DNA from 2 places in the Vagococcus sp. 211 genome. Region 2 is predicted to be linked to the other one. Evidence: predicted binding sites of a transcription regulator. Region 2 holds the regulator's gene; the other holds the start of a gene.
What was found. Region 2 encodes NrdR, which represses ribonucleotide reductase genes. Its sites were predicted from a motif close to ACACNATATATNGTGT; they were not measured.
Positions count from the first base shown of each region.

Region 1: the regulator NrdR is predicted to act here: its motif matches at 3,023-3,038, upstream of nrdD (anaerobic ribonucleoside-triphosphate reductase).

Region 1 covers NZ_CM150475.1:1,868,907-1,880,781, reverse strand. The annotation lists gene ACVWM0_RS09065 (aldose epimerase family protein) at 1-435, shown strand, start outside; gene ACVWM0_RS09060 (ROK family protein) at 547-1,410, shown strand; gene ACVWM0_RS09055 (lysostaphin resistance A-like protein) at 1,737-2,138, shown strand; partial or broken gene ACVWM0_RS09050 (transposase) at 2,290-2,770, opposite strand; gene nrdD (anaerobic ribonucleoside-triphosphate reductase) at 3,108-5,291, shown strand; gene nrdG (anaerobic ribonucleoside-triphosphate reductase activating protein) at 5,344-5,925, shown strand; gene ACVWM0_RS09035 (hypothetical protein) at 6,122-7,138, opposite strand; gene ACVWM0_RS09030 (sensor histidine kinase) at 7,330-8,370, opposite strand; gene ACVWM0_RS09025 (response regulator transcription factor) at 8,379-9,050, opposite strand; gene ACVWM0_RS09020 (ABC transporter ATP-binding protein) at 9,237-10,004, shown strand; gene ACVWM0_RS09015 (ABC transporter permease) at 9,994-11,875, shown strand, end outside.
Region 2 covers NZ_CM150475.1:1,145,152-1,157,026, forward strand. The annotation lists gene ACVWM0_RS05635 (CoA-acylating methylmalonate-semialdehyde dehydrogenase) at 1-185, opposite strand, end outside; gene rpmF (50S ribosomal protein L32) at 405-584, opposite strand; gene ACVWM0_RS05645 (YceD family protein) at 640-1,212, opposite strand; gene dnaI (primosomal protein DnaI) at 1,297-2,226, opposite strand; gene ACVWM0_RS05655 (replication initiation and membrane attachment family protein) at 2,226-3,647, opposite strand; gene nrdR (transcriptional regulator NrdR) at 3,669-4,136, opposite strand; gene ACVWM0_RS05665 (DUF998 domain-containing protein) at 4,337-5,524, shown strand; gene ACVWM0_RS05670 (UDP-N-acetylmuramoyl-L-alanyl-D-glutamate--L-lysine ligase) at 5,539-7,053, opposite strand; gene iolG (inositol 2-dehydrogenase) at 7,232-8,236, opposite strand; gene iolC (5-dehydro-2-deoxygluconokinase) at 8,293-9,255, opposite strand; gene ACVWM0_RS05685 (CoA-acylating methylmalonate-semialdehyde dehydrogenase) at 9,323-10,783, opposite strand; gene ACVWM0_RS05690 (DeoR/GlpR family DNA-binding transcription regulator) at 11,012-11,764, shown strand; gene typA (translational GTPase TypA) at 11,859-11,875, opposite strand, start outside.

The sequences.
Region 1 (11,875 bases), 720 kb from region 2:
TTGGATTCAGTTCCTTTAGGCTACAGAGAAGCTGTTTTTGGGACGCCTTTTGATGTTAGACAGCCAGTCTTCATTGGTGAGATACTAGCTAAAAAGAATGAGCAGTTACGTATAGGCACTGGTTTGGACCATCATTTTGTTTTAGAAGACGCAGAGAAGTGTGTGATATTAAGTGCTAGTAAGACAGGAATTGAGATGACGGTTCAAACGGATATGCCGGGAGTACAAATATACACTGGAAACTTTTTGGACACGATTGACGGTAAAAAAGGCGCTATGTATCATAAACACAGTGGGGTGTGTTTGGAAACGCAATTTTGTCCGAATGGGATGAACAATGAAGGGGAAGTATCACCGGTAGTAGAACCAAATCACCAGGTTCACTATACTAGTCGGTTTACTTTTGATATAAGACAAGATGACAAGCAGTTGTGATGATAACAACTGCTTTTTTAGTGCGGCCAAATAACTAACGAGGACGTTTGCGTTTGCATTTACTTATTTGGTACAATTAATATAATAAATAGAGAGTAATGGGGGATAACGATGGGATTAATGGTATTTGATATTGGTGGTTCAGCGATTAAGTTTGGCTACTGGGAAAATCAGAGATTAGAGCAAACCGGTCAGTTTGTTACGCCTGATAGTTTTGAAAAGATGGTTGCAGCGATGCAGGAGACAATGACGACGATTACTGGAGAAATAGAAGGAGTTGCCATTAGTTCACCAGGTGTGGTGAATGGGGTAACCAGAAGAATTGATGGGTTAAGTGCGGTTAAGTACCTTCATGGCTTTCCTATATTTGACGCGTTAGAAGAAGCGTTAGGACTCCCTATTGCGATTGAGAATGATGCGAACTGTGCGGGAATCGCTGAAATTGAATTAGGAATAGGAAAATCTGTGAATCATGCTGTTTTCCTTGTATTGGGTACAGGTGTCGGCGGGGCTATTTTTATTAATAGGCAGCTATATAAAGGTGCTCATTTATTTGGTGGTGAATTTGGTTTAATGTTGAACCGACGCCATGAGATTTTAAGTAATGAGGGAACGATGGTCAAAGTAGCTAATAAATACAGTAAATTAACGGATCAGAAGGTAGATGGGAAACGCATCTTTACCCTTTTAGAAGAGCAAGACGAACTTGCGACAGCACTTGTTTCTACGATGTACGATGATATTGCTCATGTCTTATACAACCTTCAAGTAGCCTTAGATCCAGAGATGGTGATCATTGGTGGTGGTATTTCTGCCAGACCAGAAATTAGTCGAGAGATTAGTCAGCGGTTAGAAAAATTATTGGCGCAACAAGGTGTCGAAGCGATTTTACCTGAAGTTGTGTCGTGTAAGTTTGGCAATGATGCTAATTTAATAGGTGCTGCGATGAATTTCATGAATGTGCACACGTTGTAGAGAGGAGAATAACCAACGAATGATACATCCAGAATGGATAGGCGTAAGCAGGGAGTAGCCACGAGTTGGGGTAAGAAGGACACTTGGTTTACGGTCTTGTTTATAGTATTTTTTGTAGGAACTTTTATTGTCAGTCAATTATTAAGATTAGAAGAACAGGTTTAAACTGTTTCAATAGTAGGTTTGTTAGGTGTTCTATTCGTAATCTGTATCGGATGTATGGTAAAGAATTAAGTACAGAGTGGACGAGATTTAGGGAAAATAAATTTTGGTTAAAAATAATACTGTCCATTTTTTTGATGGGTGGAATTATAGGTTTGTTGCAAGTGACTCGCTCAATATTACCTCCGGAATGGTTGGCCACTGGCGGTACTGAAGAAGATATCGTTTATACTATTAGTGTTATCGGACTGCTATTACCAGCTATTCAGGCCTTAATGGCCCCTTTTTATGAAGAAATTCTTTTTAGGTATGTGATGATTGATCGAATGAGAAGCCCGTTAATTAAACTAATCATGTTGGTTATTCAAGCCGTGTTTTTTGGTTTAATTCATACCTTTAATTTTAATGGGAATCCTTTAGCAACTATCCCTTACATGGTTATTGCTGTATATTTTGGTTTAATTTATCTTTTATTTGATAATATATGGATGTCGATTATCGTTCATTGGCTATTTAATTTCATGAACAGTGTATTACCTCTGATTTTAATTTTGTTTTATTTATAATAATTAGAAAAAGCAACTAGTCTTAGATTAGATGCTTTTTTTATTTCTTATTTAATAAAGTATAAAAAAACCTAAATTGCAACAATAAGTTAGCCACTTTGGTAAAAACATCTAAATATCAGTGTTATCTTATTCAACCCCTTATTTACTAACGTGTTTTTCTTTCAAAAAGTGTTAGTAGAGCGTTATCATCTTTTGTTTTAGAACCAATCACACGATCAATTTCCAAATGACCAAACGATGTTCTATTGTTAACAGAATCAGGACGTTGATCAATTGATTTTCCAAGTCCCAAGGGACTTGATGAAACCAACAATAGCATCTGGTGATCACTTAAGGTCAATGATTTGTTTACAAGCAAAATTAATAAAGTCTGATGCACTTATTAGCTTAGATTTAGAACCACAACGTTTTCTGATTTCTTTATAGATAGTATGTCCTGTATCAGCGAAATAGAGTAGCTTTGACTTTCTCTTTTCTTTAATTTAGGTTGTTGTGCCACGTTTGAGTTCATTAGCTATAGTTTGATGATGTCGTCCTAATCGTCTGCCGATTTCTCTATTAGAAACACCCTCATTGTGCCAAAACTCAATAAGTTGCCTTTCTTCGAAGGAACGGTGTTTTTTATTTATTTTAGAGTGGTTAACTTGATTCTACAACTAACCAAGTATAAAAAAACAAAAAGAAAGAGGAAAGTGGATAGGATTAGTTGTTTTTTCTTCCTGAAACAAGCGTTAAGATAAGCTAGAATGACAGGGAAAAGGGGAATAAATAAAAATAATTGTGAATACGGTCACTAAAAATAACTTTTGCTATTTTTTATGAATAGAAAGTCAATGGTGATACACTATATATAGATGTCAATAGCAAAAACGAAAATTTAAACACTATATATGGTTGAAAATGTAGGTGTTATGTTCTATGATAAATGGAGATAAAAGAGACAAGGAGTTGCTTGAAGTGATTGAAATGAACGACGTAACATCAGAAAAAAAGGTAGAAAGTGTAGAGATACACAAATTAGAAGTGATTAAAAGAGATGGTCGTAGAGTAGAATTTGACGAAACTAAAATAACAGAAGCCTTAATCAAAGCTGAGAAGAAAATTAATGGGGAACTGTCGCCAGTCACTCTTCGTCGCATTGAAAACGTGGTAACTTTAATCGAAGCAGAAATTAAAGAACGTTTCGCAACTAATATCAAAATATATGAAATTCAAAACATTGTAGAACACACACTTCTCGATAATGGGGCGTATCAATTAGCTGAAGAATATATTAACTACCGGACGCGTCGTGATTTCGAACGCAGTAAAGCAACAGATATTAATGTCACTATTGGGAAGTTATTAAATAAAGACAGTCGTCTAATCAATGAGAATGCGAATAAAGATAGTAATGTCTTTAACACTCAACGGGATTTAACAGCAGGGATTGTGGGGAAATCAATAGGCCTTAAATTATTACCTGCCCATGTTGCTAATGCCCATCAAAAAGGGGACATTCATTACCACGATTTAGATTACCATCCTTATTCACCCATGACGAACTGTTGTCTTATTGATTTTGAGGGAATGTTGAACAATGGTTTTAAGATTGGGAATGCGGAAGTAGAATCACCTAAGTCGATTCAAACTGCCACAGCACAAATCTCACAAATCATTGCCAATGTGGCGTCTAGCCAGTACGGTGGGTGTTCAGCAGATAGAATTGATGAGTTTTTAGCCCCTTTTGCTAAGAAAAATTACGACAAACATTTGGCTGATGCTAAAGAGTGGATTGAGGATACTGGGAAGCACGATGCTTATGCTAAAGAGAAAACAAGGAAAGATATTTATGATGCCATGCAAAGCTTGGAATACGAAATCAACACCTTGTTTACGTCTAATGGCCAAACGCCGTTTACTTCCCTAGGTTTTGGTTTAGGGACAAATTGGTTTGAGCGTGAGATACAACGAGCAATCTTCTTAAATCGCATTAAAGGATTAGGGGAAGAACACCGAACCGCTATTTTTCCTAAGTTGATCTTTACAATAAAAGAAGGGGTCAATTTAGCAGAAACAGACCCTAACTATGACATTAAAGAACTGGCATTAGAGTGTGCAACGAAAAGAATGTACCCTGATGTATTGAACTACGATAAAATTGTGGAATTAACAGGAAGTTTTAAAGTGCCTATGGGGTGCCGTTCTTTCCTCCAAGGTTGGAAAAATGAGCAAGGTGAAGAGATTAACGCAGGTCGTATGAACTTAGGGGTTGTGACACTAAACTTGCCTAGAGTGGCATTAGAAGCGAATGGAGACCAAGAGAAATTTTGGCAATTACTTGATGAGCGACTAGTGACAATGAAAGATGCCTTAATGTTTAGAATTCAACGATGCAAAGAAGCTACGCCGGAGAATGCACCTATTCTTTATATGTACGGAGCATTTGGTGAGCGGTTGAAAAAAACAGACTCAGTGGATGAATTATTTAAGAATAAACGCTCGACTGTATCTATGGGTTATATTGGTTTATACGAAGTGGCGTCTAGTTTTTATGGTGGTGAATGGGAACATAACCCAGAAGCCAAACAATTTACGATAGCTATTTTGAAGTACTTAAAACAACATGCAGATGCTTGGGGAGATGAGTCAGGTTATCACTTTAGTGTGTATTCAACACCAAGTGAAAGTTTGACGGACAGATTCTGTCGTTTGGATAAAGAAAAATTCGGCAATGTGCCTGATATTACAGATAAAGATTACTACACGAATAGTTTTCACTACGATGTTAGAAAAACACCAACACCATTTGAAAAAATTGATTTTGAAGAAGAGTATGCAGAGTATTGCTCCGGTGGTTTTATTCATTACTGTGAGTATCCAGTGTTACAACAAAACAAACAAGCATTAGAAGCAGTGTGGGATTATGCGTACGATAAAGTTGGTTATTTAGGTACCAATACACCAATTGATCACTGCTACGAATGTGATTACAAGGGTGATTTTCATCCGACAGAAAGAGGATTTGAGTGCCCGCAATGTGGCAACAGAGATCCTAAGACCTGTGATGTTGTGAAACGGACCTGTGGTTATCTAGGTAATCCACAAGCCAGACCGATGGTACATGGTCGACATCAAGAAATAGCATCACGTGTTAAACACATGAAATAATAAAGAAGTGGGAACCCGTTTGTGTTCCTACTCTTTTTTTAGGAGAGAGAGTATGAGACAACCAAAACCGAAAGAGTGGACAGCAGAAGAGTGGAGTCAACAACGGATTGCTGATTATAAACCGTTTATGTTTGTTGATGGTGAAGGGGTCCGGTGTAGCATTTATGTGAGTGGTTGTTTGTTTGCTTGTGAGGGCTGCTTTAATAAAGCCATTCAAAACTTTAAGATGGGGACCTTGTACACGAAAGAATTAGAGGATCAAATAATAGAAGATCTAAGTCATGATTACGTTCAAGGGTTGACACTACTGGGCGGGGAACCTTTTTTAAACACGCAAGTCTGTTTAGCATTAGTTCAACGTGTGAGACAAGAGTTTGGTGCGACTAAAGATATTTGGTCTTGGACAGGTTATACTTTTGAAGAGTTATTGATGGATACAGAAGATAAACAAGCATTACTTGAAGAGATTGATGTGTTAGTTGACGGTCGATTTGATCTGAGTCGTCGTGATTTAACGTTACAATTCAGGGGTAGCAGTAATCAACGTATTTTGGACGTGGCCAAGTCACTAGAGCAAAGAGAAGCCGTTGTCTGGGAAAAATGTTTGGATGCTGAGCGATACTATGACAAATAAGCGGACATTCCGCTTATTTTTTTAACAAAAAAAGGACCCAGCCTCTGCTGGGTCCAAAAAGGAGTTGTTTTATTTACTTTGGAGGAGTAAATAAAATGAAAAAGTTTGTTTGGGTTGTTTGTTGGTATACTTATATATTAGTCTTCAAATGTGACGAAAGTATGACTAATTTCTGTCTTTAAAGTAAAGAATACTCTTAATTTTGTCTTTTTGAAGCCAGTTTAATTTTAATAATAAAGAATACAATGATACCAAAAACCAGTAGAATCACAAGAAGGACTCGTGTCAATTCAATGGATTCATGGGCTAAGTCGATGTTTTTAGCATTAACTTGGAGTTGATTAAACTGGTGACTGCCATCGTTAGTTAAGTTATCGGGGACAAAAGTATGAGATTCTGTTTTATCGAGACGAGTTGAGGTGAGTGTCAGAGGTTGTTGGCACTCAGCAAGGGACATCTCAAACGTTCCAGATCCTGACACGTTTAGCTCTTTTTTCTCCTTGTTGGTAGTGGCTACTAACGTTGTTCCACTCTCTGTTGTTCCAGAGAGTTTTTTTGTACTTGGATCAAAAGCCACTTCTTTAATCATTGGCTGTTTGTCTTTTTTACTAGAAGGCATAAAGTAGGTAATGATATCACTGTAATTCCCCTTTTTATCAGCAGCTACGATTTGGATATAATCAGAGGGTTTGCTCCATTTAGTCTCAAAATTTTTCGAGTGGGTCAATTCTGTTTTATAGACAGGTTCTTTCCCATTATCGGAAATAAACAAGGCCACTTCTGGTGACGAACTAGATAAGGTCAATCTTTTTTTTCTAGGATGAAAGTCAATATTATATAAAGAAATGGTAGGACTTCCTTGTTGGACCAAATAAGGTGCTTTTAACTCGTAAAAGGAGCCATCCGTGGTTGTGATTTCTAGTGTTGTGGCATACGTTCCTATTTTAGAAGTATTGGCCCGTTGATTTTTAGCAAAGGAAATGTTCTTTATTTGTAAGTGGTGAAACGTTTCAATGCTTTCTTTGAACTGTTGAGGCTCTAATTTTTTACCTACAAAAACAGACGTATAATAAAAATAATCTTGGTTCATCGGGGTCAGTGTGTCAACTTGTTTATTGGTAGTTTCCGCTGAATAGATTTGATTATTAAGGCTGATAAGACTGATAAAACATATCATGATAAAGGACACAAAAAGATTCTTTTTACGACTCATTATAGTTATCTCCCAACAATTGTTTGATAAATTCATCCTACCACCGAAGAAGATATTAATCAAGAATTTAAAAAGTGATTAATAAGTACTCATATTCCCTTAATATACCCGCTTATTTAGAATGTAAGAGACAATATAATCTTCTTGTGCTTGATACGAGTGATGAAGGCATACAAACTCTTGAAAAGCTATTAAATAATGAAGGAGTGCTTGTCTTGGTTGTAATAATTGAGTTTTGGAAATAAAAGACTGAATGTGGTTCCTTCCCCAACCGTAGAGGTAACAAATAGCTGATGCTCTAATTTATGTGTGAGAGATTTAGCTAAATAAAGTCCTAATCCAGTAGAGTTTCTTTCTTCATTTCGTCCATTTTGTCCAGTGTAGCCTTTATCAAAAATCCGTCGAATGTCCTCTTTTGGAATACCAATGCCAGAATCCGTCAAGTTTAACCAGACTCCTTGCTCATTGTCAGATAATGAGATGGTAATAGAACCACCGGGATCAGTATATTTCAAGGCGTTATTTAGTAGTTGGTTTAGAATAAAATGAAGCCATTTATCATCTGTTAAGACCGTGTAATCCTCTCCTTCTAGATGGAAGGAAATAGCTTGCTGAATAAAGTCATCTGCTCCATGTTTAATGTTTTTTTGAATCATTTTTTTCAGAGAATGACTTTGGATTAGGTAATCTTTTGAAAAATGATCCAGTCGAGAATAATACATGACTTGTTCCACATAATCATCCATTTTTTTGATGTTTTTGAGTAGTTGAGTGTAGCGTTTTTCACTAATATCGTCCTCAATCGCTTCTGTTAGTAAAGTTAAAGAAGAAAGTGGGACTTTGATTTCATGTACCCAACTATCAATGTAGTCTTTTTGTTCTTGAACTTGTTCGCTGATATCATTGCGTTCTTGGTAGTGTTCTCGGCTTAATTCATTTAAATACTCTTGGTATAAGTGCTCTTCACAAGATCTTGCGGCTGTTAGGGTAGGTGTTTCTAGCCCGCCCTGCTGGCCAATATCTAGTTGTTCCCACCATTTCTTTTTTTTTATATAGTCAGTGATTAAAAAAACAGACACTAATATCCCGCTAAGTAAAGCAAGATAAGCCATAGAAGAAGTGTTGAGCTTTAGATCAGGTGTTAACCAGAGAATAACAATAGTTAGAATAAAGAATAACACCCAGGTCATAATGAGAGCAGCTTGGTCTTTAAGATAGGATAAAAAAGTCATAGTATTAGTTAGGGAATAATGTAGCCTTGGCCAACTTTTGTTTCGATGTAGTTGGATACCCCTGCTCCTTCTATTTTTTTTCTGAGACGATTGATATTAACGGTTAGAGTGTTGTCATCAACAAATCGTTCATCGTCCCATAGTGCACGTAATAATTTTTCACGGCTAATGATTTTTCCGTGCTGTTTCATGAGGATTAAAAGTAACTTGAATTCATTTTTGCTTAGTTCAATCGTCGTATCCTCAATTGTTGCCGTGCTATTTTCCATATTAAGTTGTAGCCCATTGTGTTCAATTACAGCACTTTCTGCTTTTGAATAATCGTAGGTGCGGCGAAGAAGGGCATTCACTTTCGCAATCAAGATATCCATTGAAAAGGGTTTGTTAACATAATCATCTCCCCCTAAATTCATGGACATAATAGAGTCAGCGTTTGTGTCTCGGCTTGATATAAAGATAATTGGTGCTTTGGACTCTTCTCTGATTTTTTGACACCAGTAATAGCCATCAAAAACAGGCAGTGTAATGTCTAATAAAACCAGGTGTGGTTCTTCTTGTTGAAAAAGAGTGAGGACCTTCTTGAAATCAGTCACTTCAATGGTATCAAATCCCCATTTTTTTAAGGAATCGGCTATGAGTTCGCGAACGGTATCATCATCTTCTACAATCATAATTTTCATAAATAAGTCCCCTCCTAACAGGTTTGCCTGTCCTTTATTATAGCAAGAACAGAGAGAAAAAGGATAGGACTTAAGTTGGAGATAAGGGAATGACAATAATGTAAGTTAAAGTTAGCCCGTATATATGTTGTCGAGGACGAAGAATTGGTATGATAGTAATGATAAAAAGAACGGAGGTCTTGAGAGATGACACCAATTGTAGAAGTGGATCACTTATCCAAAACCTATGGAAAAAAAATAAACCCTGTGAGAGTGTTAGATAATATATCCTTTGATGTGTTTAAGGGGGAATTTGTTGGTATTATGGGCCCGAGTGGGGCGGGAAAAACAACGTTACTTAATATGTTATCCACCATTGATCAACCAACCCTTGGCAGAATTAAAATAGGGGGACAAGATATCACACGAATGAAAGAAAAGCGATTGAGTGATTTTAGACGACGGGAGTTAGGGTTTATTTTTCAAGACTTTAATTTGATGAATTCGTTGAATGTGAAGGATAATATAGTGCTACCACTTGCTTTGGAACGTTTGCCTGTGAAGGAAATGGAAGCGCGCTTAGAAAAAGTAACAAAAGTGTTAGGTATCTATCATTTGTTAGAGTCTTATCCATCAGATATATCTATTGGACAAAAGCAACGCGTGGCTGCGGCAAGAGGAATCATTACAGAACCAACATTACTTCTAGCAGATGAACCGACAGGCTCTTTGGATTCCAAATCAGCTACGGAGTTATTACAGTATTTGAGTAAGGTCAATCAAGAGGAACAAGTGACGATTTTTATGGTGACCCATGATGCTTTTACAGCGAGTTACTGTCATCGGATTTTATTTATTAAAGACGGCGCTATTTTTTCAGAGATTGTGCGACAAGGCAGTCAGAAAGATTTCTTTCAAAAGGTGATAGATATGCAAGCCATGATAGGGGGAGGCGTGGGCCACGATGTTATCTAAATTAGCTATAAAAAATGTGACCACCCAATTTCGGTATTATTTAATGTATGTGGTGAGCATGACTTTTTCTGTGATGGTCTATTATAGTTTTATTTCTATGAGTTACGATCAAGATTTAATGTCTAGAGCTTCTCAGGATATGAGGATTGATGCAGGGTTAAAATCAGGTAGTATGCTGATTCTTTTGTTTATTGTGATTTTTATGCTGTCTGCCAACACTTTTTTTGTGAAGCGCCGGAAGCGAGAAATCGGTCTGTATAGTTTATTGGGAATGAGACGGCGACAAATAGCTAGCTTATTTTTTGTAGAAAACATTTTACTTGGTCTTCTTTCCTTGGTGTTAGGCTTAATACTCGGGATAGTATTCTCAAAATTATTTGCCATGCTACTTATGAAGGCGATGTATGTTGCTGTTACGACCTCAATCATTGTGTCCTTAGAAGCGATTAAGCATACAGTGGTTGTTTTTGTCATAATACTAATAGCTATTTCTATCCGTACTGGTTTTGTTGTGTATCGGTATAAATTAATTACGCTATTTAAAGCAGAAGAAACCATAGAAACCCCTTTACGATTAAGGTGGTATCACTGGCTATTAGGAATACTCGGTCTATCATTGCTTGGATTAGGTTACACCCTAGCGCACCACTTTATTTCATTTATGATGTATATGCAGACACACACTCGTTTGGATGTGATGGCTATGCTGGTGAGTCCGTTAATTATTTTAGGGTTATGTGTGGTAGGCACGTATTTATTATTCGACTATTTTTTATTGATTGTTTTGGTTCTTATTCGGAAATGGAAGAGATTCTATTACCGCGACATTAATATGGTGACAGCGGGTAACCTTGGTTTTCAATTGAAGAAAAATGCTCGGATTTTAGCGACAATTGCGGTTTTATCCGGTACAGCGATTGCAGCGATTGGTGGGGCAGCGAGTGTTCAATCGTTTACGTTAGCAATGGTAGATACGATTAATCCCGTGTCTTACAGCGTTTCACTAGATAACCGGGACCGTTTAGTGAAAGAAATCGGAGAGCAAGAGATGGAAGAAGAGTCAGTCGCTTTTAAATTTGTGGGTGGTGTGATAGGAATGTTTGTTAACGGCAACTATGAAAAGCGAACAGGCTTTCATAATGTGATGAGTCAGAGTAATTACCAGTCATTATCTCACGTCATTCCTCAGCTATCGCCTATTCCTGAATTAGGAAAAAAAGACGTCATGTTACTTGTTAATGAGGCCAATCAGTTTGCGATGGATGAGATGATGGAGCCAGATGAGACCCTATTACTGGGAAATCAAGGGGAGTTGCAATTAATCGGTTTGACCTCGGATAAAATTGGAAACCCTAGAGATATGAGGTTTCCTGTTCCAACGGTTGTGGTATCGGATGAGACTTATCATGCTTTAGCAGCAGACTATGACTATGGCTACTCACTCATTAATCTACCTAAGAAGGAATTAATGACGGATGCTGATGAGGCAAAAAAATTGGCTGAACTATTTCCAAATACGGATAGAATCTATGTCTATAATAGAACACGGGAAGACAAGGGTCGGATGATTGATACGGTGGAAGAGATGCCTAAAGAAGAATTAGAGGAGAAATATCCTGATACGGCTCATTACAGCTCCAGGCTCCTTTTTTCTAATCGGTACCCCTACCAACAGTCGTTACGAATGAACATGGGACTACTTGTCTATGTAGCCGTTTTTTTAGGGGTTGTCTTTATGTTGGCAACAGGCAGTATTATTATGCTCAAACAATTATCTGAGGCAGAAGAAGAAGTGGGTCGTTATGAGATGTTACGAAAGATAGGAACACCTAAAAGTATCATCAAAAAGAGCATTTACAAACAGAATGCTG
Region 2 (11,875 bases):
GCAACTTCTTTCCACTCCATAAATGCTGTTTGAGCAACCTCTGCTGCGTTGTCTAAGTCTTCACGTGTTGATAAAGGGACCTGGCACATAACTTCCTTCGTTGCAGGGTTAAGTACATCCTCATAGTGCGTGGTATGACTCTCTACCCATTGACCGCCAATAAAGTTCTTTAATTTCCTAACCATAATTACTCTCCTTTATTTAACCAAAAATAATGTCATCTTTTGGTTACATTGATTATGTTCACATCTAAATATTACAACTTTAAATGATTAAAGTCAATAATTCCTACTGATTTATCCCACTTAACCAACTTAACCATCAAGAAACACTCTTTTGAGCGCACAAAAAAACCATAGACTTCCATGGTTAGTCTATGGTTTTGACATTTTCATTAAAATGTTTTACGCTTCTTTGTTCATAACGTCTTTCCCGTCATAATGTCCGCATGAAGGACAAACGTGATGGCTTTTTCTCATTTCACCACAGTTGCTACAAGTTGTTAAACCTGGTGCAGACAATTTGTAATGAGTACGGCGTCTTGCTTTTTTGGCTTTTGACGTTTTTCTTGCTGGTACTGCCATTCTTAAACACCTCCTTAAATCTGAGTATATGTAAAATTACATATATATTCCAATCTTACTCGTTATCGTCGTTAAGTAATAACTCTGATAATTTCGCAAGACGAGGATCAATTTTATCTTCTGATTCTAATTCGTCCAAATGTTTCTTGGCTTTCAAATCTTCTTCAGAAATAACGTTCCAAAATTCACCTTTTGGAAGGTCGGTTGTTGTCATCTCTTCTTCTGTTAAAATTTGCAATGGCAAATTCAATAGAATGAAATCTTCAACGGCTTCAGTTAAATCAATCAAATCTTTTTCTAAGACCATGATTAAACTTTTTTCATCTTCTGAGATATCAGCTAAGCCCGCGTACGTGCTCTCTGTCATATAATCTTCATCGATCGTTAAAGTTAATGGATACTTAACTGGTGTTAAAGATCGTGATGAGGGTAATGTTAGCACGGTGTCCATTGTGAAATGTGCCAAGTATCGACCAGTGTCGACTTGGATAAAGCCATCTACACGAATAGGTTCAACAGCTAAAATTTGTGGTTCTCTTTGTTTTAGTGATTCTTCTAAATCAATGGTTTCGGTAAATCTTAGTTGATCGTTTTTAAATTTATTAAGCTCACTTAATGCCCACTTCATATACTCACCCCTTAAGCAACAAAAATAATTATACTAGGGGACTATCCCTTTGTCAATCAGTTTTTACTAAAAAACAAAGAGCCTCTAGCCTTGACGACGATTTTGCCCAATCATGTTGATTTCTTTTGATAAATAACGCACCCGTTCCATGATGCGTTTTGCTTTCAACGGTTCATCTTCTCCTCGCTGAGAATACCTTAAATGCTCGTTTTCTAACTGCGCCATGTTAAAGTTCGACGAGAAAAATGTGGGCAGTTGTTCTTGCATTCGGTACTGTAAGATAACACCTAAAATATCATCTCTGACCCAGCTACTCATGGAATCTGCCCCGATATCATCTAACATCAAAATAGGCGCGTTCTTAATGCTTTCTACTTTCTCTCCTAGGTTATCCTTCCCAATGGCTTGCTTCATTTCCACTGCAAGGGTTGGAAAGTGAACCAGAGTCGTAGAAAAGCCCTTTTCTGCCAAAGCATTAGCAATAGCTCCTAACAAATAGGTCTTGCCTACACCGAAAGTCCCTTGAAGGTACAATCCTTTATGGAAGCCTTTAGGATTACTTTCGTACTGGTTAACAAACTGAATGGCTTCTGAAAAAGCTTCTTTCCGTTCATTGGTCATCTCAAAGCGGTCAAGACGGGCTTCTCGTATGTCCTTAGGCATGTCCATCGCTTTTACTCGGTTACGTACCTCAGCAGCTTTTCTCTCCTCTATCAGCCTCTCTGTGGGCATATAGGTCACATCAATGTAATGATGATTGATAAATAAGGCGGGTTGGTAACCAGGAGCAAGCATGGTGTGATTGTTCGATTCAAATTTTTTCTTCTCTTGCACAAATTCATAAAGCTTCGAATAACTTCTGACAATGTCTTCATCCGTTAGACGCTCTCGGTTGTTAGCGATAAACAATTGCACATCAGGATCTCGCAGAGCTTCTTCCATTAAATCATCAAACTTTTTAGAGAAGCCTCTTTTCTTAAAGGTATGTTCAATGCCTTTACCAATATGATCCATTATGAGTCACCTCCTGATTTTGTTTGTAATAAGCGTAGTTGTTCTTCAAAAAAGGCTTGGTCTTCGGCAGAAACAGGGGTTTCTACTTTCGCGTTTCCCTCTTTGGCCCAATCAGGCAAGGTTTCTTTACGGGACGATTTTCCTTGTCCCCCTTTTTTACTATAGGTGTTTCTTTTAGGTGCCGCTTCTTTTTCTTGTTTTAGCGCTTTGACTTTTTGAAGGCCTTCTTCAGCGGTTTTTACCTTACTTTGAGCCCAGTCGTTCGCAATACTGTTAACCATGTTTTGATTCAGGGAGCTGTTTCCTTGGACAACGAGCATATAATGAATCAACATATTAATCACACTATTAGGCAAACCAGACTGATTCTTCAGATTCTCTATGGTCCACCGCTCATTATTGGCAACATACCCATTTTTTTGCTTTTTAATGGCTTTCAAAAAGACCATAGGCGGGGTTTTTTCACAGGCAATCAACACACCCACTTCCCCTTTAGAATACCCCAAACGGCTCAATTCTGTTTCCCTTAAGCTCATTTGTTTAGACGCCACTTCTTCCTCCCTAGAAACAACAGGGGCTTGTAAGGGTTCTTTCGGGCGTTTCTTTTGATGGTATTCCTTGTAGACACTTTTCTTAAATTCGCTAATATTAATAGTACCTGTCACAAAATCAAAGGCGCGTTGGATGTAATCAGACATGACCATCTCATCGATGCCATATAGATAATGGAAAGTATCAATGCTTTTTTGCAGTTCTTTTTCCATGGTATCTGGGCTAATCGGCATCCCTTTTAGTAAGCTCTTAAAGAAATCCCAATCAAAGGTTTCTTTCTTTATATCCAACTCTATTCCTTTGTCTTTAGACGCACTTTCTTCAATGCCTTCATGCTTTAATAACGCTTCATGGCTTTCCAGTTGGTACGAATTCACCTGATAGACGTCAAGAAACTTCTTCGTGATAGGTTGATAATCTGGAGCTATGTCTATCCTTTTTAAGAAAGAGTCTCTCAGGGCTAGAAAAGCGTCTTCCCCGATTTTTTCTAACAATAACAAAGACAAGACATCATCTTTTAAGAATACTTTCGGCTCTAAAGGTTTTTGTAACACATACATAAAGTGATGGTCCTCGTCCAAAGGTTTGACGTAACTGGTCATCAGCCCAATCCCTTCCAGTTTCAACCGGGCCTCATAGAGTCTTGGAAGCCCAATATCTAATCGGTTCAACAACACATTATGGCGTTGGTTTCCTTTTAGGCCTGTTTCTGCTTCGATAAATAAGGAATGGAGCAAAGCGAAAGCATCGGTGCCAATGATGGGCTGATACAAGCGGTTAATAATTTTTATGTCTGTATCGGTTATCCAATCATTCAAGACCACCGTGTAATAATCTCTGGGTTTTAAATGTTTCCATGGATCATTCATTGTTGCACCTCCCTTTCTTTCTTACTTATCATCGGTTTCTTTATCAATGATTTCTTGTAACTCTTTTAAAAACACACTCATGTCTTTGAACTGACGATAAACACTAGCAAAACGAATGTACGCAATTTCGTCAAGGTTAACAAGGTCTTCCATCACGTATTCTCCAATATCCGTGGTGGATACCTCGTTTTCGCCAATGTTTCTCACTCTATTTTCGACGCGTTCTACCACTTGTTCCATCTGTTCTAAGGACACAGGTCGCTTTTCTGCAGAACGGATCAAACCACGTAATATTTTTTCTCGATTAAATTCTTCTCGTGCACCGTTTTTCTTCACCACAAGTAAAGGAGCCACATCCACTCTTTCAAAAGTTGTAAAACGGAAGGTACACTCTTCACATTCTCGGCGGCGACGTATCGCGCGACCGTCATCTGCTGGGCGGCTATCAACAACACGAGAGCCGTTGTAATGACATTTTGGACACTCCATCTTTCTAACACCTCTCTCAAACTTCCTATTATCCTAAATAATACCAATATTATAACATGGAGTGAAGGCTTTGGTATAGTCAAGTCATATTATCATCATCATCCAACTAAAAAGCACTCATTTTAATCTGTCCCTTCATTATCTTTAGAGAGAATCTATGCTATGATAATAAGCAATAACTGACACATAGGAGTGATGATATGAAGACGACAAAACAGGTTTCTTTACCAGAAGACTGGCTCGAACAGCTCAATTTATCCAAAGAAGACACTTATCTGTTAAAGAAGCAACAACACAAACTCGTTATTGAAAGTACCAACAAGCCCCTAGAGAGTCAACAAATTTCCTTGCGGTGGTTTATCCTTCCCGTCCTAATAACAAGTCTCATCTTTTTTATGACCTTTTATGAGACTGGGCGCTATCAAGTTCCAATGAACGGGGATAAATCCATTGCTAGCATGATTATCCTCCTAGGATTGACAAGCGGGATGATTTCCTTTTCTTTTTTCTTTATTAAGATGAAACGACGGACCGACAATGACGAACTCAGAAAAATTCACTGGCGTAACGTTCCTACGATTATTTTTTCGTTTGTGGTGATCTTGTTACTCGTTTTATTGGGCTTTTTTTGGGTGCTAGGCACGGTGTTTGAGGGGGCGAGCTTTGATTACTACACAGCTACCGCTATTTTCGCAGTCTTTATGGCCATTATTAACTATGTCATGATTATCGCTGCCTTATCTTTTTCATCAGATATGATTATTAAATTACTCATTACCGTTATTATTAGCGGCGTCTTTTTCGCTATGATAACCAATAGCCAAACAAGGTGGTGGCAACATAACTTTAGTTATCTCGGCACCAATGAAGCCTCAAGCAGTTGGCAATTTAATTTAACCTTAATGCTTTCCGCCTTTTTAATGATTGCTTTGATTGACTACTTGTTCGAATCATTGAAACACACAGAACATGATTCTCTCAAATTGCTAATTTTAAGAATTCTCTTAACCCTTGTGGCCATTTCTTTAGCCGGAGTAGGCTTTTTCCCGAACAACGGGCGTGGACAACTGCATCTGCTCCATACTAAATCAGCCACGTGGCTTGTCTATCTCATCGTTATCTTGATTATAGGCATTAAATGGTTGTTGCCAAAAGTGACCAAGGAATTTTTATTTTTTTCTTATTCTATGGCCATTATCCTTGTGATAGCTAATGTGTTATTCCAAACGATTGGCTACTTATCTTTAACGGCTTTTGAACTCATTGCCTTCGCCTTGGCTTTTAGTTGGTTACTCCTTTTATTGCAACACATCCAAAAACTATCCTCAGATAGTCCCCATCAGTTTTACATCACCTTTGAAGCAGAAAAAAATGAGGCCAACCCTTAAGGTTGCCTCATTTTTCATTTGCCAACGATGCCTTCTGCAATAGTGTAATCCCCTAAATAAGGTTCATCCACTCCATTTACTTTTTGATAAGCATCTCGCCCTTTTCCAGCAATAATCACAGAATCTCCTGATTGACTCATCTCAATCGCTCTATGAATCGCTTCTTCACGGTCCATGACCATCACTTGTTCCACACGGTCTGTTGTAATATGAGCTGAAATTTCTTGTGCTATCGCTTCTGGCGATTCATGGCCTGGATCATCTGCTGTTAAAATGACCACGTCTGTCAATTCTGATAAAACATGACCAAAGTCCGCTCTTCTTGAAATAGACTTATCTCCTGGACTTCCTAAAACCGTAATAATACGGCCTTTAGTGTCTGCTTTAGCAAAACTTAGCAATTGTTGTAAACTCACATAATTGTGGGCGTAATCAACAAAGATTCGTGCCCCATTTTTATGGGTTAGCTGTTCCATTCGACCTGGAACGAGAGCGTCACCTAGTCCTAACTGAGCCTCTTGAACCGTTGCCCCTGCCAGTTGAGACGCCAAAATACTGGCCACAGCGTTGTCTTTATTGAAGTCCCCCATTAAGTTAATTCGGTAATTCCCTCTTGGGTTCACTGGTAGAGACTCTGTTCTTGTTGCCACATCAAAACTTAAGGCATCATCAGCCCCCTGTGTCCAATAAACATCTGGGTGATTTTCTTGACTACCATAAGAAAGGTAAGGCACATTATAACCTTCGCACATCTCTTTTAGCAAAGTATAGTCCTGACAGTCCACATTTAAAACCATCTGTTTCGAATGGCGAATCAACTGACGTTTGCAGTAATAATAGTCATCAAAAGTAGGATGTTCAATTGGGCTAATGTGATCCGGAGAGATATTTAAGAAAATACCCACATCAAACATTAAATTGTACACTCGCTCCACTTTGTAGGCTTGAGACGAGACTTCCATAATCAAGTGTGTCATACCATTGTCCACGGCTTCTTGCATCATGCGGTACAGGTCAATCGATTCCGGTGTGGTTAAGGCTGACTTAAAATAGGTTTTTCCATCTAAACTGGTGTTCATCGTGGAAAAAATCGCTGTTTTTTGATCCGTGTGATGGTCTAAAATGAACTTAGTAAAGTAAGCACACGTGGTCTTGCCTTTGGTTCCTGTGTAAGCAATCAAGGTCAATTTATCCTGAGGGTTATCATAGAAAGCCATACTCAGCACTGCCATGGCTTGTCTGACGTTGGTCACAATAATCCCTAGCCCTTTTTGCGTATCATAGACTTCTTCGGATACATAAATCTCTAACCCTTCAGTCATGGCTTTTTGTAAGTACTCCTCTTTAAAACCAAAGCCTTTACAGAAGAATAAACTGTCTGGTGTGACGGTTCTTGAATCATAGGTAATGTGTGTCAAGGTTCTATCTGCTACAGGTAAGTTAAAAAACCAATGGGACTCGTAAGTAAATTCTTTTAATAAATCATGTTCTTTTAATATCTTTTCTATGTCTCGTAATGTTATTGTCATCAAGGAATCCCTCGTTTTCACTCATATTTGTTCCGAATGAACGGATGTCTTTTCCCATTTTACCACATAATTCTCAAAACACTTGAGAAAGACCTCGAAAAAATAGAAAAACACCTAGAAAGTCTATGTGTATAGCTTTTCCAGGTGTTTTATGTCAGTTAAGTTGTGTAATAAATGATTATAGTTTTTGTACTTTCACAGGTTGACCTGTTTTTAATGATTCGTTCGCTGCAAAAGCCAAACGTTGCGCCATGATACCATCAACAAAAGTAACCGGTGTTTCTGTGTCTTGTTGAATCGCATCTAAGAATTGTTGCACTTCTTCAATATACGCGTTGTTGTAACGTTCTAAGAAGAAATGCAGCGGGTTTTGGCTATGTACCCCTTCTTTGTTAGATAGTTTAACGTTGTTGACTAATTCGTTTTCTGCTTCTGATGCTCCTTTAGAACCAAAAGCTTCTAAGCGTTGATCGTAACCATAAACCGCTTGACGACTATTACTAATCACACCAAGACAGCCATTTTCAAATTTCAATGTCACAATCGCTGTGTCCACATCAATTCCTTTAATTTCAGGGTTCACCAAGGCATCACCTGTAGCAAAAACTTCTTCTACTTCGCTCCCAGTAATGAAACGAGCCATGTCAAAGTCATGAATCATCATGTCAAAGAATAGTCCGCCTGATGACTCAACGTATGATAAAGGTGGCGCTTCTGGGTCACGTGAATCAATGCGTAATAATTGAATGTCGCCAATTGCTCCTGTGTCCACATGATCTTTGACTTGGGCAAAGTTGCGGTCAAAACGACGGTTAACCCCAATTTGGAATTTTACCCCAGCTTTTGTTACAGCTTCATAGGCTTCTAATGTTTCTTCATCTGAAAAACTAATTGGTTTTTCACAGAAAATATGTTTGCCTGCTGCTGCTGAACGCTTGATTAAATCAACGTGAGTATCTGTTGGCGTACAAATGAACACCACATCAATTTCTGGGTCTTCAAAAATCGTGTTAAAATCAGAAATCAACGGAACCCCTGTTTCTTTCTCAAAATCTGGCATCTTGTCTGCAAAGATATCTGCCACATATTTCACGCGTACGTCTTTCATTTGAACTAAGTTGTGTGTGTGTAGTTTCCCGATACGTCCTCCACCAATAACACCAATGACTGTTTCTTTACTCATTTCTTTTTCAGCTCCCGCTCTTTATTAGATTCATTTTTTGTAACCTATCAGACGATTTATTTTTGATCTTCCATCAGTTGCTCAATCTCCGCAACCGTTGGCATTGCTTCTGATGAACTGTGTTTGCTGACAACAATAGCTGCTGAAGCGCTACCATATTTAAGAGCTGCTTCAATGCCTTTTCCAGCGTTAAGAGCATATAAGAAGGCTGCTGCATAAGAATCTCCCGCACCAAATGTTTTTAGAACGTTTGATTTGTACGCTTTTGTTTGGAAGGTTTCTCCTTCTTTAGTGTAGGCATAAGAGCCTTGTACCCCGTGCTTGATTACCACTAATTCTGGGGCATGCGCGAACAAGTAAGCAACCGTGTTATCGTTGTCACCTTCTGTTACGTTCTCTAACATATTATACTCATCACGTGTTCCAATAACAATGTCTGATTGCTCAGCAACGATTTTGTAATAAACAGAGGTCTCTTCTGCGTTTTTCCAAGTGTATGGACGGTAATCTAATTCAAAGACCACTTTAACTCCATTTTCTTTGGCAACAGATACTGATTTTAAGACCGCTTCACGAGAAGGGCTTTGCGCCAATCCTGTTCCTGATACGATTAGCATGTTAGCTGATTTAATGTACTCTGGATCCACTTCACTAGGTTCTAAGTATAGATCCGCTACCTCATCACGGTACATTAAAATACTACATTCTTCTGGGCTTAAGATTTCCGTGAAAGCAAGACCCGTTTTGCGTCCTTGTGTATCTAGAACAAAATTACTTGTGTCTACCCCGACGTTTCCCATATAAGTTGTAATAAAACGGCCATGTTGATCGTCTGGTACTTTACCGATGAACCCACAGTTCAACCCTAATTTAGACGCACCAATAGCGATATTCGCCGGAGAACCTCCAACGTATTTACTAAACGTCATGGTTTCTTCCATAGGACGGTTATATTCTACTGCATTTAAATCCACACAAGCTCTTCCGATTGCGATTAAATCAAATTTTTTCTCAGTCATGACAATTCCCCTTCTTATTTACAACCAACCTAGAAAATACTCTCTAGGCTGGTGTCTGTTTTTTTAGTTAGATGTCGTCTCTTGATAAGCGTGCTGTTACTACTTTGTTACGTGTATAGAATTCCATTCCTGCTTTACCGTTCGCTGGTAAAGTACCGTAGAATGATGATTTCCATCCTGAGAATGGGAACATTGCCATCGGTGCTGGTACGCCTAGGTTAATTCCCAACATACCTGCATCAATGTTCTCACGGAAGTAGCGGATGCCTGCTGCATTGTTTGTAAATAAACATGCCCCATTCGCAAACTCCGATTGGTTGGCAATAGCCATTCCTTCTTTAAGGTCCTTAATCTTCATCACGGATAAGACAGGCGCGAACAACTCTTCTTGCCAAATCGTCATGTCTGTTGTGACACCTTCAAAGATCGTAGGCCCAACAAAGTAGCCTTCTTCATTGATTGTTTCACGGCCATCAATGGCTAGTTTAGCTCCTTCTTCTACCCCTTTTTCAATGTAGCCTAGAGTACGTGTTAAGTTGTCCTCACGAATCACAGGTCCTAAGAAGACACCATCTTCTAGGCCGTTACCCATTTTAATGTCTTTGGCTTCTTGAACCAGACGGCTCATGAATTCGTCGTAAATGCCTTCTTGAACGGTAACAACCGCAGCGGCCATACAACGCTCACCCGCTGAACCAAATGCCGCTCCAACAATGGCTGGCATAGCGTCGTCTAGGTTGGCATCATTTAAAACAATCGTGTGGTTCTTCGCTCCTGTTAAGGCTTGCACGCGTTTTAGGTTCTTAGACCCTTCACGGTAAACGTATGCCCCAACTGGTTTAGACCCTACAAAAGAGATTCCTTTGATGTGTGGGTGCTCTAAAATACCATTTACCACATCGTGAGCACCGTAAACAATGTTGAATACACCATTAGGTAAGCCTGCTTCATGTAATAACTCGACAACCTTCTCCATTAACATCGGTGTACGTTCAGATGGCTTCATAACCACTGAGTTACCTGTCACAATGGCCATTGGGAACATCCAGAAAGGAACCATCATTGGGAAGTTGAAAGGTGTGATGCCACCAATAACCCCAATTGGGTACTTGTAAGTGGTCGCTTCAACATCTGTGGCAATTGATGATAAACTATCACCCATCATCAGAGTTGGTGCCCCTGCTGCGAATTCAACGTTTTCAATCCCACGTTGCACTTCTCCGTAAGACTCCGATAAAGCCTTTCCATTTTCAATCGTTACAAGACGAGCCAACTCATCTTTGTTCTCCATTAATAATTGATGAAATTTGTATAACACACGAGCACGTCTTGGCACTGCCACTTCTTTCCACTCTAGGAAAGCTTCTTGGGCAACTTCTGCCGCTTTATCTAAATCTGCTCTTGTAGATATAGGTACCTGACACATGATTTCTTTTGTTGCAGGGTTGAATACATCCTCATATTGCGTTGTATTACTTTCTACCCACTGGCCACCAATAAAGTTTTTTAGTTTTCTCACTGTTGTCATTTCCATCCTCCGCTCATTATTTAACCAATTTAATCATTATGAAGCGTTTTAATTGGTTAACTTATAGTTAGAATTTAACACAACTTACCCAAGTTAGTCAATGGTTTTTTTGTTTTATTTTGTTTTATTTGTTGATATAGCCACAAAAAGACCATAAATGATAATCTATTGATAAATTAGCAAAGTTATGGTAAAGTTTTAGTATCATAATAAAAATGGGGTTCTGATATGAAAGAAAAAAGAATTGACCTAATCAAGGAATACATCCTCGATAAAGAGAATGTAACCTTAAAGGAATTGGAAGACCATTTCAATGTATCGATGAACACGGTTCGCCGAGATGTGGCGAAGTTAATCAAAGATCCTCGATTTGAAAAAGTCTATGGCGGCGTTAGTGTGAAGAAAAATGACCTTGTCTCTTTTGAAAACCGCAATGTTGAAAATAAAAACATTAAAAAAGTTATCTCAGAAAAAGCTGCTAGTTTAATTGAAGATGGGGATTTAATCTACATCGATTCAGGGACAACGACTAAATACATTTTAGATTATTTGAAACATGATATTTCCTTAACGATTATCACCAACAGTCTGGATGTGGTATTAAAGTCAGAAACCTTTGATAATGTCTCCGTCTTTTTAATTGGGAATATCTTCAAACGGGAAACTCGCTCATTTGTCGGTTTAACCCCTGATCACGTGATTGAGAAGTACAACATCTCTAAAGCCTTTATGGCTGCTACAGCTGTTTCTGTTAACAATGGCTTAATGAATTCAGACTTTATGGAGTATGAAATCAAAAAGAGCATCGTCTCTAAAGCTAATAAAATTTACCTGTTAACAGACGAAAGCAAATTCAGTAAGTCAACGTTACTTACCTATGCTCATCTAGAAGATTTAGATGGCATTATTACGGACAAGGAGTTTGACGAAGGCTACAAGAGCACCTTGGCTAACAACGGTGTAGATATCTTCAATGTTTAATCATTAAAAATAGGACGGTTCTGTCTTTAGAACCGCCCTATTTTTTTAGGCAAAAAAAGAGGTGCCTTTTAAGGCAACCTCTTTAACAGACACATTATTCAGCTGTTTTTT